3 regions of the Planococcus sp. TJ-201 genome follow, and region 1 is predicted to be linked to each of the others. Evidence: riboswitches for the same ligand, from Rfam matches in the RefSeq annotation. Region 1 holds a riboswitch; each other region holds the start of a gene.
The links. Region 1 has a riboswitch for S-adenosylmethionine ahead of AC4EG4_RS10930 (bifunctional homocysteine S-methyltransferase/methylenetetrahydrofolate reductase). Riboswitches for the same ligand answer to the same signal wherever they lie in the genome.
Positions count from the first base shown of each region.

Region 2: linked by a shared signal. The riboswitch ahead of AC4EG4_RS15455 (methionine ABC transporter ATP-binding protein) and the one ahead of AC4EG4_RS10930 (bifunctional homocysteine S-methyltransferase/methylenetetrahydrofolate reductase) in region 1 are both predicted to bind S-adenosylmethionine.
Region 3: linked by a shared signal. The riboswitch ahead of mmuM (homocysteine S-methyltransferase) and the one ahead of AC4EG4_RS10930 (bifunctional homocysteine S-methyltransferase/methylenetetrahydrofolate reductase) in region 1 are both predicted to bind S-adenosylmethionine.

Region 1 is NZ_JBZDOG010000004.1:50,451-57,156, forward strand. Features, by position in the region: gene AC4EG4_RS10910 (hypothetical protein) at 1-487, shown strand, start outside; gene AC4EG4_RS10915 (DUF4188 domain-containing protein) at 557-1,033, opposite strand; gene AC4EG4_RS10920 (PadR family transcriptional regulator) at 1,046-1,591, opposite strand; gene AC4EG4_RS10925 (DUF6920 family protein) at 1,731-2,498, shown strand; SAM riboswitch class I at 2,624-2,728, shown strand; gene AC4EG4_RS10930 (bifunctional homocysteine S-methyltransferase/methylenetetrahydrofolate reductase) at 2,801-4,660, shown strand; gene metH (methionine synthase) at 4,641-6,706, shown strand, end outside.
Region 2 is NZ_JBZDOG010000006.1:147,067-153,772, forward strand. Features, by position in the region: gene AC4EG4_RS15430 (acyl-CoA dehydrogenase FadE) at 1-1,404, shown strand, start outside; gene AC4EG4_RS15435 (arsenate reductase family protein) at 1,885-2,238, shown strand; gene gcvH (glycine cleavage system protein GcvH) at 2,317-2,697, shown strand; gene AC4EG4_RS15445 (toprim domain-containing protein) at 2,893-3,231, shown strand; gene AC4EG4_RS15450 (thioredoxin family protein) at 3,237-3,563, shown strand; SAM riboswitch class I at 3,598-3,702, shown strand; gene AC4EG4_RS15455 (methionine ABC transporter ATP-binding protein) at 3,791-4,816, shown strand; gene AC4EG4_RS15460 (methionine ABC transporter permease) at 4,809-5,477, shown strand; gene AC4EG4_RS15465 (MetQ/NlpA family ABC transporter substrate-binding protein) at 5,528-6,343, shown strand; gene AC4EG4_RS15470 (dicarboxylate/amino acid:cation symporter) at 6,499-6,706, shown strand, end outside.
Region 3 is NZ_JBZDOG010000003.1:59,380-66,085, forward strand. Features, by position in the region: gene katG (catalase/peroxidase HPI) at 1-710, shown strand, start outside; gene solA (N-methyl-L-tryptophan oxidase) at 808-1,977, opposite strand; SAM riboswitch class I at 2,202-2,306, shown strand; gene mmuM (homocysteine S-methyltransferase) at 2,496-3,431, shown strand; gene AC4EG4_RS08700 (nucleotidyltransferase domain-containing protein) at 3,524-4,309, shown strand; gene AC4EG4_RS08705 (diguanylate cyclase) at 4,731-5,831, shown strand; gene AC4EG4_RS08710 (helix-turn-helix domain-containing protein) at 5,994-6,446, shown strand; gene AC4EG4_RS08715 (LURP-one-related/scramblase family protein) at 6,626-6,706, shown strand, end outside.

The DNA of each region.
Region 1 (6,706 bases):
AGATAAGCTTTTTAGCCAGTTGGAAAAGAAATTGCACAAGGTCAATCGGCATTTGGCTTTTGAGTTTGGCGAAAGCCTGGCTGCGGGAAAACGTGAATTCATCATTAGTGCAGACGGGGTGGTCGAAGCTTTTGATGACGTCATTGAGTTGGTCGACAACGCACCCACTCTTGGCAGCTTTGCCATCATTGGTTTTCGCCAACCGCATGAGGAAGAGTTTTCTATCGCATACGGAGATATCGAACTGGGGTGGGATGATATTTTCTGTACGTTTGAAAAAGACAGCGACGAAGTGAATTTAGTTCTCTACATCAAAGGCTTTACCGAAGATAACGAAGACGAGTTTATTTCAGCTTCTTTTATTTTGTTGGATACCGTCATCGGAGAATACAATGCGGGCATGCGCATTGGGGAAATCGAGTTCATCAGCTATGAAGGCCAGCCGGATGTTCGGCCGATAAAAGAATTACAAAGCCTTTTTACATAAAACCTTATTAACTAGTTTGAAACCCTGTCCGGATTTTTTTGGACAGGGTTTTATTATTGCGTGAAGGAGTTAATGTTGCTTTTGGAGTCGTTGACGAGCGGATGAAGTAGCTGGCGTAATCGCTGTTTTTCCGAGCGCTCGGGCTAAGCCAAACTCAGGCATATTAACGTAAATCGACTCTGATTGGCCAGGAGAAATGAGGTAGGTTTCGTGATAAATGCCGACAGCGTCATTGTTTTTTGCTTTGTTGTTGAACGTTTTCCAAGCAGACAGATGATTTTGCCCTTTCGAATAAGCATGCAATTGTTCTTCCGATTGCCAATACTGAACCATGAACGTAAGGGGCGGTTTGAAAAAACTTTCAGAAGACAGACAACCCAGTTCTTTGTGCACTGCGAGTTCTTTGATCATGGGCCCCATTGCCATCATGACCGGCAGCCATTTATGCACAGCTCTCCATTTGTTGATTCGCATGCCGATAACAAAGACGACGATTCCCTCGTGGCTTTCAGCAGTGTATCTTCCGGGAAAGACGTTTGCGCTCATTGTTTTTCCTCCTCATAGACTTAAGGTCTTGTTTGCTTCATCACACCATTCGATTGCAGCCAAAGTGGTCCGTATTCCGTAATCCAGCGTCAAAAGCCAAAAAGGGGCATCCGCTTGATCTCGCAATTGCGTATTGATCATTTCTTGAATTGCTCTATACGTGTTCAGGCGGCCGGTCAGTTTTTCACGAAAATCTGCTAAATGACTGAGTGTATCCTGAACATCCTGGTTTCCGCTGAAAAATAACTTGAGCAGGAGTTCATTTTTTTCACCGGGCAGCTGCTGAATCGGCTGCTGGATCCATTCTTTTAGAGCACGCTCGCCTTCGTTAGTAATCGTGTATTCTTTTTTGTCCGGCCTGCCTTCCTGAACTTGAGATTCCACGGTGGCATACCCTTGATCTACCAACAGTTTCAATGTCGGATAAATTTGTCCGTAACTGATTTTCCAAAAATGGTTCAAGCTTGTATCGATCATTTGCTTGATCGAATAGCCAGTGCGGCATTCTGTTGTCAGCAGCCCGAGTATGGCATATTGAGTATGGTTTTCTTTTGCCATGGATTCACATCCTTATATCTTTTTGATATATATCTATTTGCTATAAAAATACTCTCTTTTTGACTTTTTGTCCAGTGAGTATTTAAAAATGATTTAATGCCTGTATAAACAGGTAAAGAAACAAAAAGGAGTGTTTGCGGTGGAGAAAAAAGATGAGCATGTAATCCATTCTGACCTTGCGGCTCCTGACAAACTAACGGAACAAATGACAGAGTCTCTTCCATTGCCTGTGAAAAATTGGCTTTATGCAATTGGCGCTGTCGGTCACGAACAAATTGCGAGCGTCAGCTTCAAGCAACTTGGTTGGATGAAACAAAAGCCAGAGCAAAAAAAGTGGATGGCCTCGGAAGCCGAACAAACGAGCTTTACCGACCCGCCTGCATTCTACTGGTCTGCAAAGATGAAAATGGGAAAGGGATTATTCATTACGGGGAAAGACAGCTTTACTGCTGGCAAAGCCAGTATGCGGATCAAACTTGTGAGCATCTTTCCAATGTCACAAACTCCTGACAATGAGAAGACCAATGAGTCTGCGCTGCAGCGCTACTTGATGGAGTTGGCTTGGTATCCAGCAGCGGTGTTCAGTCCATTTATCAAATGGGAGCTCGTGGATGTGCACACTGCGAAAGCAACGATTACGTATGAGGGCTTGACCGGATCAGCAACCTATTTCTTCAATGAGCAAAGTGAGTTGTTGAGAGTGGAGGCTTTGCGCTATAAAGGCAGTGCCAAAGATGCACAACGGCAGCTCTGCATCGGAACTATCAAAGAGCATCAGCAGGTAGAAGGATTGAAGATGCCCGTAAAAATGGAGGTCAGCTGGGTGATAGAGGGTAATACATTTACTTGGTATAAGTTTGATGTGTCAGAGATTCGATTTAATCCCAAAAATGCATCTACATTCTAAAAAATTCTGAAAGCACAAAGTTTTTGCGGAATAACACAGAAATTTCATTGTTTTTCGACAGATTGCCTTGACCTGTTCCATAGATACAGGTACCATATTTAGAATACTTAAAACAGAATAGTGAATTCTTATCAAGAGAAGTCGAGGGACTGGCCCGATGAAGCTTCAGCAACCAGCCGAAAGGTCAGGTGCTAAATCCAGCAGGCAAGCAATTGCCTGGCAGATGAAAAGGAACGAGTTTGATATCGTAAAGCCTTCTTTTTCATGAAGGCTTTTTTTGTATATATGGGAGGTTGAGAAGGATGGGCTTATTAGACGAACTAAAGACCAGAATATTGACGGCGGATGGCGCCATGGGAACATTGCTGTATTCCTATGGCATTGAGTATTGCAACGAAGAACTGAATTTGCAACGCCCGGAAGTCATTGAGAAGATTCATCAGGACTATATTAAAGCCGGAGCGGATATCATCCAGACCAACACATACGGAGCGAATGCGGCGAAACTGGCCCGTTACGGCCTGGAAGAGCAAGTCGCAGATATTAACAGAGCAGCTATTGGAATTGCTAAACGAGCGGCAGCACCGGGTGGCCAATTTGTTTTTGGAACCATTGGGGGAATCCGCGGAATCCGGAAAAGCGATGCTACATTGCAAGAGATTATTGCAATGGTCGACCAGCAAGCCATCCATTTGCTGGCTGGAGATCCGGACGGCTTGTTGTTGGAAACGTATTACGATTTTGAAGAGTTGGCAGCAACAGTCAAGCATTTAAAAGGCATCACCGATACCCCGCTGATTGCCCAAGTGTCGATGCATGAGCCGGGCATCCTGCAAAATGGCATGTCGCTGAACGATGCCCTTCATCAATTGGAGGCACTTGGAGCCGATATCGTCGGTGTCAACTGCCGTCTTGGCCCTCACCATACCATCCAGGCTTTTGAAGAAGTCACTTTGCCTGACAAAGCGTTTCTTTCTGCTTATCCCAACGCCAGCTTGCTTGATGTAGAAGACGGACGAATCGTCTATGAATCGGAAGCGGATTATTTTGGCCGTGCCGCTTTGTTATTAAGAGAAGAAGGTGTGCGTTTGATCGGCGGCTGCTGCGGCACAACGCCGAAGCATATTGAAGCTGTGAAAAAGCATCTCGGCAACTTGCCGCCAATTTTCCATAAAGAAGTAACAGCAAGAAAACCAATCGTCATCCGTGAAGCAGAAGCGTTGGAAGTTAAGCCGCTTCATGAAAAAGCCAAAATGGAACGGACCATTATCGTGGAATTGGATACGCCGCGCCACTTGGATACAGCTAAATTTTTAGAAGGATCCGTCGCTTTAAATAAAGCCGGTGTCGATGCCGTAACAATGGCGGACAATTCGTTGGCATCGCCGCGCATCAGCAATATGGCGATGGGCTCCATCCTCAAACACAAGGAAAACATTCGGGCGCTCGCTCACATCACATGCCGCGACCGCAACTTAATCGGCCTGCAGTCGCATTTGATGGGGCTCGATGCGCTCGGGATCCATGATATACTCGCCGTAACAGGTGATCCAACAAAAGTCGGGGACTTCCCGGGAGCTACCAGTGTTTATGATGTGTCCAGCATGGAATTGATTCAATTGATTAAAAAGCTGAATGAAGGCATTTCATTTTCCGGCAAGCCGTTGCGGAAAAAAGCCAACTTCTCTGTTGCGGCAGCATTTAACCCGAACGTCCGTGTTTTGGACCGAGCAGTGGCAAGGCTTGATAAGAAAATCGAAAGCGGTGCGGATTATTTCATCTCGCAGCCGGTTTATACAAAAGAGAAAATCATCGAAATTCACGAAGCGACAAAACATTTGGAGACGCCGATCTTCATTGGTGTGATGCCGCTGACCAGCATCCGCAGTGCGGAATTCCTGCACAATGAAGTGCCAGGCATCAAGCTGTCGGAAGATGCACTGGAACGCATGCGCGCATGCGGCGACGACAAAGACCGCGCCACTGCAGAAGGCATCCAAATCGCAAAAGAATTGATTGATACAGCAGCGGAGCTGTTCCATGGCATTTACCTCATAACTCCGTTTGTCCGTTACGATATGACCGTGGAATTGATTCATTACATTCGACAACTAGATCAACAGAAAGAGAGCGATCGCAGCCATGTCCAAACATCTTATTGAACAACAACTTGAAAAAAGAATCTTGATCATCGACGGAGCCATGGGCACGATGATTCAAAACGTCGATCTTTCTCCCGAAGATTTTGGAGGCGAAGAGTTTGACGGCTGCAACGAGTATTTGAATATTGTCCGTCCGGATGTTATCGAAGGGGTCCACACGGCTTACCTCGAAGCGGGAGCCGATATTCTCTGTACCAATACCTTTGGCGGCACACCGATTGTTTTGGATGAGTATGGGATCGGCAGCCAGGCGGCGGAAATCAACCGGCGTGGAGTGGAAATTGCGAAAAAAGCAGCCGCTGCTTTTTCAACGCCGGAATGGCCGCGTTTTGTGGCGGGTGCTATCGGGCCGACCACAAAAACGCTGTCTGTTACAGGCGGTGCCACATTCGATGAAATGCTGGAAAATTTCTATGTACAGGCGAAAGCCTTAATCGAAGGCGGCGCAGATTTGATTCTCTTGGAAACAAGCCAGGACATGCTGAATGTCAAAGCGGCAACAATTGGAATCAAGCAAGCTTTTGAAGAAACCGGAATCGAGTTGCCGATCATGGTGTCAGGAACGATTGAACCGATGGGCACTACGCTTGCGGGCCAAAGCATCGAAGCCTTTTACATTTCAATCGAGCACGTGAAACCGTTATCGGTTGGCTTGAACTGTGCAACCGGCCCGGAATTCATGACAGACCACATCCGATCGCTGTCTGAGCTGTCGGACGGCTATGTCAGCTGTTACCCGAACGCCGGCTTGCCGGATGAAGAAGGGCATTATCACGAAATACCGGAATCGCTGGCGAAAAAATTGCGGGGCTTTGCCGATAAAGGCTGGCTGAACGTAGTGGGCGGCTGTTGCGGTACGACGCCAGCCCATATTCAAGCGGTGCGTGAAGCAATGGAAGGTCTGCCTCCGAGAAAACCGGATCCTGTCGATCACGGCCATGTCGTTTCCGGCATTGAACCGTTGCAGTACGATGAAACCATGCGTCCATTATTCATTGGTGAACGTACCAACGTCATTGGTTCCCGCAAGTTCAAGCGGCTGATTGTGGATGGCCAGTTTGAAGAAGCTTCTGAAATTGCCCGCGCGCAAGTGAAAAACGGCGCTCATGTTATTGATATCTGTCTGGCGAACCCGGACCGGGATGAAGTCGAGGACATGACCAATTTCATGAAAGAAGTCGTCAAAAAAGTGAAAGTGCCGCTGGTCATTGATTCCACGGATGAAGAAGTGATTGAAGTGGCGCTGAAATTCTCACAAGGAAAAGCCATCATTAACTCGATCAACCTGGAAGACGGGGAAGAGCGGTTTGATGCGGTCATGCCGCTGGTGAAGAAATACGGAGCGGCAGTCGTTGTCGGAACGATCGATGAGGAAGGCATGGCGGTTACGCGTGAGCGCAAGCTGGAAATTGCGTTACGGTCGTATGACTTGCTGGTCAACAAATGGGGACTGGCGCCGGAAGATATCATTTTTGACCCACTGGTCTTTCCAGTCGGTACCGGCGATCAGCAATACATCGGCTCTGCAGTGGAAACCATTGAAGGCATCCGCCTGATCAAAGAAAAACTGCCGCGCGCATTGACCATTCTGGGCGTCAGCAACGTGTCATTTGGTTTGCCGCCGGTTGGCCGTGAAGTATTGAATGCCGTTTATCTCTACCACTGCACGCAGGCAGGTTTGGACTACGCCATCGTCAACACGGAAAAGCTGGAGCGCTATGCATCGATTCCAAAACAGGAAATCGACATGGCCAATGAATTGCTGTTTACAACTACAGACGCCACTCTGGCTGATTTTACGGCTTTCTACCGTGATAAGAAGAAAGAAAAAACCGAGGACGACATCCCGAAAACGGTGCCCGACCGCTTGGCTTACTATATTATAGAAGGAACCAAAGAAGGCTTGATCCCGGATTTGGAAAAAGCATTGGAAATGTACGATGAACCGCTCGATGTCATCAACGGACCATTGATGACAGGGATGGCCGAAGTAGGCCGGCTGTTTAATGACAATCAACTGATTGTTGCCGAAGTACTGCAAAGCGC
Region 2 (6,706 bases), on a different contig from region 1:
AACGAAGAACAAAAGCAAAGCTACTTGCCTCGCTTAGCAACAGGTGAAATGATCGCAGCTTATGCATTGACTGAGCCAAGCTCAGGATCAGATGCACTTGGTGCGAAAACGGTAGCCAAACTGAACGAAGCAGGCACGCATTACGTCTTGAACGGCGAAAAGCAATGGATCACCAATGCTGGGTTTGCAGATGTCTTCGTAGTTTATGCAAAAATTGACGGCGACAAATTCTCGGCCTTTATTGTAGAACGCGAATATCCAGGTGTTTCTGTTGGACCGGAAGAAAAGAAAATGGGCATTAAGTCGTCTTCTACACGCACATTGGTTTTGCAGGACGCTGAAGTTCCTGTGGAAAACCTATTGGGCGAAGCGGGACGCGGACACATTATTGCGTTTAACATCTTGAACATTGGTCGTTACAAATTGGGTGTCGGCACAATTGGTGCATCGAAACGCGCCATGGAATTGACAATTCCTTATACAAACCAGCGTCAGCAGTTCAAGACGCCGATTTCTTCCTTCAATTTGACGCGCGAGAAATTGGCAACGATGGCTTCTAAATTGTATGCTGTTGAAAGTTCTGTGTACCGCACAGTTGGGTTGTTCGAAGACCGCATGAGCGGATTTACGGATGAGCAGCAGGCAGACGGAAAATTAGTGGCTGACTCGATCGCTGAATTTGCAGTGGAGTGCTCACTGAATAAATTCTTTGGCACGGAAACCTTGGATTACATCGTCGATGAAGGTGTTCAATTACACGGAGGATATGGCTTTATGCAGGAATACGAAATCGAGCGCATTTACCGCGATTCACGCATCAACCGTATTTTTGAAGGCACCAATGAAATCAACCGCTTGCTAGTACCAGGAACATTGCTTCGTAAAGCGATGAAAGGCGAATTGCCGTTGTTGCAGCACGCACAGCAGCTTCAAGAAGAGCTGTTGATGATGATGCCAGAAGAAGTCGGCACAGAAGCGCTGGCCCAAGAAAAATACTTGGTGAAAAATGCTAAGAAGATCGCTTTGCTGGCGGCCGGTCTTGCCGCTCAGACTTACGGGACAAAACTGGAAGCGGAGCAGGAAGTTTTAGTCAACATCGCAGATATTGTCAGCAGCGTCTTTGCGATGGAGTCGGTCGTATTGCGTACAGAAAAAGCAATCGCTGCTTCAGGCGAAGAAAAGGCCAAGCAGAAACTATTGTATACGCAGATTTATTGCCAAGAAGCATTCGACCAGATCGAAAGAGATGCGAAAGAAACATTGATCGCAGCCATCGAAGGCGACAACCAGCGTATGATGCTTTCTGCATTGCGTAAATTGACTCGTTCAACGCCTTACAATGTCATTGCGAAAAAACGCGAAGCGGCTGTCAAGCTAATCGATGTCGAAAAATACGTTGTGTAATAGCTTTCTCAAAACAGGCACCTCCAGTAAAGTTGGGGGTGCCTGTTGAGCTTGTAGACATAAGAATAGTTACCCGACCTAATGAATAAAATCTTAATTGGTCGGGTTTTATACGGAATTCTGCGCTTCAGGCGGACGAAGCGCTGAGTCGTCGCCTTGCGCTACGAATTTTTGCGTGAAGTGAGGAACAGGCTTCTCTCTTTGATTGGAACCACACGCCCCCAATTGGACTGGCCACGCAGACTCCTGTGGGACAGCGAAAGCTGAAGACCCCGCAGGAACGCAAGTGACGAGGAGGCTGAAGCTGAGCCCACGGAAAGCGGAGTGGCCTGACCGGTTGGGGTTATGCACGGCTATTCATTTGGGTAAGCCTTTGTCTACAGTCTGAACAGGCCAAACCAGTAAATCTGGGTTGGCCTGTTTTTTTGTCGTCGACCGTTTGGGTTCTTTTTGGTAAGCTTGAAAAAAGGGGGTTCTAACTTGATTACCTATTATGCTTATCCAAAATGCACAACGTGCCGAAAAGCGAAAAGCTGGCTGGAAAAAAACGGTGTCGAATATAACGAAATTCACATTGCAGAAAATCCGCCAACAAAAGAACAATTGACAGAGATTTACCAGGCAAGCGGGGTGGAGTTGAAGAAATTTTTCAACACGAGCGGCTTGGTCTATCGTTCACTGAGCTTGAAAGACAAGCTGTCAGACATGACCGAAGAACAGCAGCTGGAATTATTGGCTTCAGACGGGATGCTGATCAAGCGTCCGCTTGCTTGGGACGGCAAACAGGTGACACTGGGCTTTAAAGAAGAGGACTACCGGACGAGCTGGTTATAAAGGCTGCGTCATCTTGTGTTTCACGGCTGTTTATGTCAAACTGAACATGAATGAACTACATAATTTGGAGGGGTCAAGATGAGCACACCAGCAGAACTTCGTTATTCAAAAGAACACGAATGGGTCAAAATCGAAGATGGCAATGCGCGTATCGGAATTACTCATTTCGCACAGGCTGAATTGGGAGATATCGTTTTTGTTGAGCTTCCGCAAGTTGGCGAAGAACTGAAAAAAGATCAGCCCTTCGGCAGCGTAGAATCTGTTAAAACGGTTTCGGAACTATACGCACCTATCAGCGGAAAAGTAGTTGAGGTCAACTCTGAGCTTGAAGACAGCCCGGAATTCGTCAACGAATCTCCTTACGAGCAAGCTTGGATGGTGGTTATCGAAGCCCCTTCTGAAGAAGAAGTCAACGAACTGATGACTGCAGACCAATACAAAGAAATGACAAACGAGTAAACTTTGGAAAGCGCCTATGCCTAGGCGCTTTTTTGTTTTTTTCTCCCCGAATAGAATTGGAAAAAATGCTGAAACGGCCCAAGGAAAGAAATAGGGTTCTATGGCGTCAAGGTGATATTCTTGAAACTATTGAATTAATTAGTATAGTTGAGTAATAGGACTTTTCTTATTCTATATTCGATGGGGTGAATGTTTATGGGAAAGGTGATTGTGGTGGAGGGAATCAGCGACAAGTCGAGGATTGCGCCGCTCATTGCAGAACCCGTGACGATTCTTTGCACAAATGGTACAGTAAGTGCATCGCGGCTTGAAGAATTATTATTGCCTTACGAAGATCAGGATATTATCATATTGGTGGATGCCGATTCTTCAGGAGAAAAGTTGCGGAAGTTAGTCAAACGTGAATTCCCGGAAGCCCGCCATTTCTATGTGAATCGCAGCTACAAGGAAGTTTCAACGACACCGCTTCGCATTTTGATGGATGTGCTGATTGCAGCGAATGTCCGGGTCAACAAGCTATTGATAGAGGGATGAAGAAGATGAAAGAATGGACACATAAAGAATGGATCAAAGAAAAAAACACAAAACGGACCACTGCGTTTTATTTATATACGCCGATGTGCGGGACTTGCCAGGTCGCTTCAAAGATGTTGACAGTCGTCACAGAACTGCTGCCGGATCTTGAAATCGGCAAAGCCAACTTGAATTATGTCCAAGAAATTGCAGGCTTATACCAAGTGGAAAGTGTGCCGTGCCTGCTAATTACGGAGAATGGCAAAATTGAGGAAAAGATTTATGCTTTCCATTCGGTCCCATATTTATATGATAAGTTGAAATCTGTTGACGAATTTAGCACGTCATGGTAAATTGAGATTCTGATAAAATAATTTCATATCAAAACTCTTATTAAGAGTGGTGGAGGGAAGTGCCCTATGAAGCCCGGCAACCGTCATGAAAATGAAATGGTGCCAAATCACACGAAGCGAAAGCTTTGGAAGATGAGAGATTGGTTTCCGTATAATATACGTTTGCCCTTCTGCTCAGTTCTGCGCGGAAGGGTTTTTTATTTTTAGAATCTAGGGGTGTTCAAGAGATGATTGAGTTAAAAAAAGTAACGAAAAAATTCGATACAGGCAAAGCAGTTCTTACAGCTGTTGACGGAGTCGATTTATCCATTTCCGATGGTGAAATCTTCGGCATTATCGGGTACAGCGGAGCTGGTAAAAGTACGTTGATCCGGTTGTTGAACGGTTTGGAAAAACCAACTTCAGGAACAGTCGAAATTAACGGGCAGACGATCACAGCGATTAAAGGTGGAGAATTGCGCAAGGCCCGCCAAAAAGTCAGCATGATTTTCCAGCATTTCAACTTGTTATGGTCTCGAACAGTAAGAGAGAATATCGAGTTCCCGCTCGAGATTGCCGGAGTGGCAAAAGCACAGCGGGGCAACCGAGTTCAAGAGTTGATCGAACTGGTTGGATTGACTGGCCGTGAAAACGCGTATCCATCGGAACTTTCAGGCGGACAGAAACAGCGCGTCGGCATTGCCCGGGCACTGGCGAATGATCCGGAAGTCTTGTTGTGTGACGAAGCAACATCTGCACTCGATCCAGAAACAACCGATGCCATCCTGGATCTGCTGGTGGACATCAACAAACGATTGGGTTTGACCATTGTGTTAATCACTCATGAAATGCATGTAATCCGCAAGATTTGCCATCGTGTGGCGGTCATGGAAGGCGGCCGGGTGGTTGAACTTGGCGATGTTCTGAATGTTTTCCAATCGCCGAAAGAAGAAATCACGAAACGTTTTGTGGCACAGGTTACCGATTCCGGTGATTCGCACGAAACCATCAAAAATCTTCGGGAATTGTATCCGACAGGCGAGTTGGTAAAATTGGTCTTTGTCGGAGACCAAACTGAACAGCCGATTCTGACAAAGTTGATCCGCAGCCATGCAGTGGAAGTCAACATTGTTCAAGGCAATATCTCGCACACACAGCGCGGGGCATATGGAACGTTGATCCTGCAATTGAAAGGTTCAGCAGCAGAAATTGAAGAAGCACTGGCATTCCTTCGGTTAGAAGATGTCCAAGCGGAGGTGATGCACAATGATTGAATCATTATTCCCGAACGTCGATTGGGACAATATGTGGGAAGCCACTATTGAAACACTTTACATGACGGCATTGTCTACAGTATTTACATTTGTTATTGGATTGGCCCTTGGCATTTTGCTGTTTTTGACAGCGCCAAAGCAATTATGGGCAAACAAAGTCGTCAACTGGCTGACAGGGGCATTCGTGAATATTTTCCGCTCGATTCCCTTTATCATCCTGATTATCTTATTGATTCCGTTTACGTTATTCTTGATGGGCTCTATTCGTGGACCCAACGCTGCATTGCCGGCATTGATCATCGGATCAGCTCCATTTTATGCACGCATGGTGCTGATTGCCTTGAAAGAAATTGATAAAGGGGTCATCGAAGCTGCCCGTTCTATGGGCGCGACAACCGGCACCATCATTTGGAAAGTCCTGTTGCCTGAATCGAAACCGGCTTTAATTTCCGGAATCACGGTGACGGCCATTGCATTAGTCGGTTACACGGCAATGGCTGGCATCATTGGCGCAGGCGGCCTTGGGACTTTGGCTTTCTTGGACGGGTTCCAGCGCAGCCGGGAAGATGTCACGTTAATGGCAACGATCTTAATTTTGATTATCGTCTTCGTTATTCAATTTATAGGTGATTGGGTAACAACTAAGTCAGACAAACGATAGCAGCGGATTTTCCGTACTATATAAAAACACATGAAAAGGGAGAGAGTCAGATGAAGAAATTTGTAGCAGGAACAGCACTAACAGCTTTAGTACTCGCAGGATGCGGAAATGGCGGGGCAAGCGAAGAAGAAGAATCGAGCACCTTGCGCGTTGGCGCTTCGAACGTGCCCCACGCTGAAATTTTAGAACAGGCACAACCGATTCTAGAAGAGCAGGGCATTGAACTTGAAATTGAAACATACCAGGATTACATCCTGCCAAATGAAGATTTAGAGTCTGGTGAAATCGACGCCAACTATTTCCAACACATTCCTTACCTAGAGTCGCAAGTAGCGGATCATGGCTACGAATTTGAAAACGCAGGCAGCATTCACATCGAGCCAATCGGTGTTTACTCTCAGGATCACGCTTCACTTGATGAACTGCCTGAAGGTGGAACGATTTTGATGAGCAACTCGGTTGCTGATCACGGCCGCATTCTTTCTATGCTTGAAGCTGAAGGCTTGATTACATTGGCTGAAGGTGTAGAAAAAACAGCTGCTGAAGTAAGCGACGTTGTTGAAAACCCGAAAGATCTTCAATTTGATGCCAACTACGAAGCGGCATTGTTGGTTCAAATGTATGAAGCAGGTGAAGGCGATGCAGTTCTAATCAACTCGAACTATGCAATTGATGCAGGCATTAGCCCAATGGAAGATTCCATTGCACTTGAGTCTTCAGATTCTCCATATGCTAACATTATTGCAGTGCGCGCTGGCGATGAAGAAAACGAAAACATTGCAGCATTAGTGGAAGTGTTAACTTCACAAGAAATTAAAGATTTCATTTTGGAAGAATGGGGCGGCTCAGTCGTACCAGTCGAATAATCCTGTAAAAAAGCATCCTTCAACGGATGCTTTTTTATTTTGTTTAAATAATAAAAATATTTCGCGTTTTCCTATATGGCTGTCATTCTTAAAAGGTCTGTGCTACTTTTGAATAATATAAAATAAGCATTTGTTCATATGAGGAGGACAATTTGATGAAATTCAATTTTGGTTTGCTGCCACGTATTGTCGTGGCAATTGTGTTGGGGGTTCTCATTGGATTGGTTGCGCCAGAATGGATGGTGCGGGTATTCGCAACGTTTACCACGATTTTTGGTAATTTTCTAAACTTTATTGTACCGTTGATTATTCTCGGCTTTATTGCTCCGGGAATTGCAAAATTGGGCAAAGGTTCAGGCAAGC
Region 3 (6,706 bases), on a different contig from region 1:
GTTTTGCTCCTCAACGCGATTGGGAAGTAAACGAGCCAGAAGAATTGGCTAAAGTTCTTTACTTCTATGAGCACTTAAAAGCAAGCACTGACAACAAAATCAGCATCGCTGACTTGATTGTGCTTGGCGGGAACGCTGCAATCGAACAAGCTGTAAAAGCAGCTGGATTTGATGTTGCGGTACCATTTACGCAAGGCCGTGGAGATGCACTTGAAGAACAGACTGATGCAGAAAGCTTCGAGCCATTGGAGCCAATTTCAGACGGTTTCAGAAACTACCAGAAGAAAGAATACGCTACAAGCCCAGAAGAAATGCTGCTTGATAAAGCGAACTTGCTTGGCTTAACAGCTCCAGAAATGACTGTTTTAGTCGGCGGTATGCGTGCATTCGGTGCAAACTACCAAGGAGCAACAGAAGGAATCTTCACCGACAAAGTCGGCGTGTTAACAAATGATTTCTTCGTTAACTTATTGGATATGAACATCGAGTGGACGCCAGTAGAATTCAATAAATACGAAGGCAAAAACCGCACGACAGGCGAAGTTGTTCGCACAGCAACGCGTTTTGACCTCGTATTCGGTTCAAATGCGATTCTTCGCGCAGTTGCCGAAGTTTACGCACAAGACGACAACCAAGAAAAATTCGTTCGCGATTTCATCAAAGCTTGGAACAAAGTGATGAACGCTGATCGTTTCAACCTAGAAAACTAATAAGGAAAATCCCGGTCAGCACATTGCGCTGACCGGGATTTTTTTGTGTGGAATAAGGAGGTGGATTTTCGTCACTTCCACCTTTTTCAGAAACTTGTTATCGCGAGCCTTCCTGTGCTTCAGGCTGCAAACCAAATCTGTTGAGGGCGAAGATGGAAATATCCAGCTCACTTTCGCCTGTCATAGCCAGTTGGCTCAACACTTCTCCCATGACACTGCCAAATTTGAAACCGTGTCCGGAAAACCCGCAGGCAAAAATAATACGGCTGTCTTCCGGATGAACATCAACGATAAAATCATTATCGCTTGAAAGTGTGTATAGACACGTTTTGCCTTGCTCCAGTTTGCCATTTGCCTGAGGCAAGTAACGTTCCAGCCCTTCCCGCAAGTCGTTTTCATCTGTTTCGTATAATCCAAAGTTTTGCGTTTGACGATCTGGATCGATCGGCTGCCCACCATCGGATCTCCCAATTTTGACCCCGCCACCATTCAACTTAGGAAAACCATAAAATTTCTTATTCTGATCTTCTACAAAAAAAGCAGGGAAATTAACAGCATCGTACAAGTCGGAAGGTGCTTCAAACCAAGCAACAGCTTTGCGAGTGGGTTGAAGCGGCAGCGTTAAATCCGGCAACAGCTTTGCCGCCCAGGCTCCCGCCGTGACAATGACTTTCTTGGCATAAAATGTCGCACGTTCAGTGGAAATCTTGACACCTTGTTCATCATTCAGGTCTATGTGCTGAACCCTTGTATTTGGAACGAAGCTCGCACCATGTGCAAGAGCGGTTTCTTTATAGGCCAGAATGGCATTTTCACTGTACAGAATGCCCGACTGTGTTTCAAAGCAGCCAATAAAATGATCCGGTACAGAAAATCCAGGCCATCTCGCATTAACTTCCAAGCCCGTCATCAGCTCTAACAAAAGGTTATGCTTCTCCGCAGAAGCCATCATCTCCACTAAAAAAGGCGAATCTTCCGGACCCAGGCCGATTACGCCGGTATTTTCAAAAATTTTATATCCTGTTTGCTGTTCCAGTTCTTGCCACAATTGCTGGGCCCGTTTTACTAACGTTACGTACTGCCTGCCTTCCCCATACGCATGACGGATCAAGCGGGTATCGCCGTGATGGCTGCCATGGCTATGCGGCGGATCGAAGGCATCTATCAAGACAGTCTTTACTTTTTGCTGCGCCAAAAAAGCACCAGCCGCCATTCCCATCGTTCCTGCACCAATTATCGCCACTTCAAAAACAGCTTGTTTAGTCATTTTCTCGCTCCATTCTTTGTGGAAAAAAGTCAGTTTCAAAATAACAGCTTTATGAAAAATCGCATGTGAATTATTAATAGATCGTATGGAAGATTTGATGGATTGTCAATCGTTCATTGTGCGCCTTGCCCCTTCCATCCTTTAGACAAGTCCATATTTGAAGCAAAATGTGTTTGACAAGAGAGGCAATGTCCCATACTATCGTTAATATGCAAAAACTAAATAACTTATCAAGAGAGACCGAGGGACAGGCCCTATGACGTCCAGCAACCATCATTTGTATGAGAGGTGCTAATTCCTGCAGAGTGTTTTATTCTGAGAGATAAGAATTCGGCCAAAACCTCTTTCCTATTGGAAGAGGTTTTTTTATTTAACAAGAAAATTGCGTAGACACGCTACTCGGGACAGCAGCCGCGTGACTTGCGCCCAATTCCAAAGTGTACTTATTTGATAGACCGACAGCTTCTTTAGATCCAGAGTTGTTGCAATAAGCTTGAATGTGGAAAGGATGTTGTGGAATGAACCCGATCGAACAAATTTTAAATCACTTCCCTATTGTTATTGTTGATGGTGCAATGGCGACAGAGCTTGAGGAGTATGGCTGCAATTTACATGATCGTCTATGGTCGGCAAAAGTGCTCATGGAAAATCCCGAGCTAATCAAAAAAGTTCACTTGGACTATTTCCACGCCGGTGCAGACTGCGCCATCACCGCCAGCTACCAGGCAACGACTGAAGGATACAAAGAAAAAGGATTGAGCGAGGACGAAGCAAACAGCCTGATCGGAAAATCGGTGAAACTTGCAGCAGAGGCCCGGGATGAATTTTGGAGCAGGGTGGAAAACCGGTCGAACAGGCCAAAGCCAATTGTGGCTGCCTCTGTCGGCCCATATGGTGCTTTTCTTTCAGATGGCTCTGAATACCGCGGCGATTATGCGGTAAGCGAACAGGAACTAATAAATTTCCATAAGGAACGGATCCGTATATTGATCGATGCAGGTGCAGATATTTTAGCGTGTGAAACCATTCCTTGCTTGGCAGAAGCCAAAGCAATTGTGGCAGTATTAAAGGAATTTCCAGAGGTCTATGCGTGGTTCAGTTTTAGCGCAAAAGATGAACGTCATATAAGTGATGGAGACAAAATCTCAAAGTGTGCAGAGTGGCTGGACAAACAACCGCAAGCAGCCGCAATTGGCATCAATTGTTCAGCACCCCACCTAATCGAATCGCTGATTAAAGAAGTGAAAAGCCAAACGGCGAAACCCATCATTGTGTATCCGAATTCAGGCGAAGAATATGACCCGTCGAGCAAGACCTGGGGTGAAGGAACTTCAGTAAATCAATTTGCCTTGAATACACGCCAATGGTATGAAGCAGGTGCCCACATGATTGGAGGGTGCTGCAGAACAACACCAGGAGACATTGCAGGCATTGCGGCCTGGGCGCGTGAATAAAGATTATGATCAGACGAGCTTGATCTTAAGATTTCAATTTCTTTTGATAACCGATAAACTTAATAGATACAAGCTCACAAAGGGGAATACATATGAATGAAATTATCCAGCAGAAGTTAATCGGCATAGAGGAAAAATTTAATGTGAAGGTGTTATACGCTGTTGAATCTGGAAGTCGGGCATGGGGATTTCCTTCAAAAGACAGTGATTACGATGTTCGGTTTATTTATATTCATTTGCCGGCATGGTACCTCTCGATTGATCCACAAGGAAGTGCTGTAAAGAGAGACGTGATTGAAGAACCGATTAGTGAGTTATTGGACATAAGTGGCTGGGAGTTGACTAAAGCACTTCGCCTGTTTCGAAAAAGCAATCCACCGCTTTTGGAATGGCTGCGAAGCGACATCATCTATTATCAAAAAGACTCGTTTATTGATCACATGCGCTCTTTGGAGTCAGATGTATTTTATCCGAATTCTATGCTATACCATTATTTAAACATGGCAAAAAACAATTACCAGGAATATCTTCAGGGGCCAGAAGTCAAAATCAAAAAATATTTTTATGTGCTGCGCCCAATTTTGGCATGCAACTGGATTGAAAAGTACAATACGACACCACCAATTGGCTTCAATGAATTAATGGAAGATATTGTTCCTACAGGTGAATTGAAAAAACAAATTGAACAATTGTTGAAACGTAAACTGGCAGGCGACGAAATGGATTTAGAGGATCGCATTGAGGTGATTAACGATTTTTTGGAAAGCGAAATGGAACGGCTCGAGGAGTATACAAGAAACCTTGTGGTTGAGGTAGAGGATCCGACGGAAATGCTGGACGAATTGTTTAGAGATACTTTGCAGGAGACCTGGAAATAATCAATTTATCGGATGAATATCTATCCCTAATAAATCAAAAAGAGATTTTTTGGGGAAACTGAGCCTCATTGAAATGGAAAGTTTATCAAGACAAACCCCGCAGCTGGAATAGGTATCCAAAAGATGACTTCGGTAGTTCACCGAAGTCATCTTTTTTTATAGTGTACATCACTTGAAGGGTCAGTTCAGCTGGTGACTTTCTTTCTTTTTAAAAGTTTATGGATATGGCGGAAGAGAGGGGCTTCAATGTTGTTAATGAAATAAAGAGATATTGTGACAAAAGCCGAAAAGTGATTGTAAAAGATTCGAAAAGAGAATAGTTGAACAATATTTATATGATATATTATTAAAGTAAATAAAAATGTACAATTAATAGTTTTGTTGTAATATTATTCCAATAAATATAGGTGGAGGAAATCTTTTGTTTGATCTTATTGATAACTTGTTCATAAATTTATGTGTTCTCATTGCCTTGATTTTTATTTATTTGCAACTTAGAAAGAAACTTGGATTAGATGAATCTTACAGAAAAGCCGTACTGGCTGACGGAATAGCAGGGGGAGCATTAGGATTTTTGCTGATGTATTTCTCTATACAAGTAACAACTGAAACTATCGTCGATTTGCGATTTATACCGGTTATGCTGCTTGTCCTTTTTTTAGGGATACCCCAAGCTACTATCAGTGCAGTAGTTATTATATTTGGAAGGTTCATTTTTGGCCTGACGATGTCAGCTTTTGCAGCCGCCATCTTAATGATCGCTTTAATCATCGGCTTCATCATTATTCATAAGCTATTTAAAAAATTTAGTGCTAATGCAAGTTCTTACAAAAAGGGCTTTGTGATGATCCTATTTTCAAACATTGTCTTCAGCGTAGTCATTAGTATTCTTATTAGTGATTTTCTTGTTTTGAAAAGTTTGATCCCTGTTTATTGGGTCATTTCTATCATCGGTGGGCTCATTTCGATTTTCTTTGTTGAATACATTCGAAAAACGCAGTATCTTCTGATGAAATACGAGCAGGAGTCCGTGACAGATTTTCTTACAGGCTTAAATAACGTCCGGCAATTTGATGCGGTATGGAATACATTAGTTGGAAGTGCAGCAGAAAAGAATGAAAGGCTCTCGTTGTTAATCATTGACATTGATCATTTTAAAAACGTCAATGACACATATGGCCACCCAGTTGGTGACAAAATCCTAAAAGAGCTTGGAAAAGTTTTAAAGAATACAAGCCGATCTTTTGATATTGTTTCGAGAAACGGTGGAGAGGAATTTTCTGTAATCTTGCCCGATTGCCAAAACGACCTGGCGGTAGAAATTGCTGAACGAATAAGAAAAGCGGTAGAAATTTATCATTTTAGAGTTTCCTCACAGCATTCTATCAACATTACGGTTTCGATCGGTGCAGCAACTTATCCAGAAACAGTAGCGGATACAAATCGCATAGTTGACACTGCTGATGAATGCTTATATAAAGCCAAACGTACTGGAAGAAATAGGGTTTGTGCCAGCTATTAATAAATAGAAAGAGATTGGGAATATTTCCAATCTCTTTTTTTCTTTCATCTGTTGAATTTTTAAATAAGCAAGCAGAGGTTGCAGCAGGGTGCGCCTAGAACTATCTTTACTTTATAAGTTTATTTCTTAATACTGAAAGTAGAAGGAAAGGCGATGAGTACGATGATTTTCAGTGAACGTTTGAAAAGCGAAAGAGAAAAAAAGGGGTGGTCGCAGGCGGAGCTTGCAGACAAAATTCATGTAAGCCGACAGTCCGTTTCAAAATGGGAAACCGGAAAAAATTACCCAAGCATTGAAGTGATTATCAATTTGAGTGACTTATTTGGCGTTACGATAGACGAACTGCTAAGGAGTGATGAAGAGTTGAAGGACAAAGTGATTCAAGACAGCAAGCAGCTGGCTCACCCAAAGTGGAAAGTTTTTTGCGATAGTGTGTTTATGTTAGGTGCCTTTTTGTTGGTGTCAAAAATCATCATTTTCGCGTCAAATTACTTTTTCGGAACATCCATTGTGATACCGGAAGGAGTGCCAAGATTCCTTTCCAACTTCCTGTCCTTATTTTTGATGGTGGCTGGCGGTATTGGATCGGATTATTTTAAGGACAAGTATATTTGAATAGAACCACCTAAAACCTTGCTGTTCGAGTGTTTTGGGTGGTTTTTTAATTGGTGAATTTTCTAGGCGCTCTCAAATCTTTAGTCCCAGTGAAGGCATTTTCATATATTGTGTGGAATAAACTAAACAGAATCTATTTTGCATACCACAATGTCAACTTACCAAAAGGAGGCGATAAAATGAAACAACTCTACATCAAACAAAAAGCACTCAGCTTAAGTGGCAAATTCACGGTGAAAGATCAGCAGGAGAACGATGTT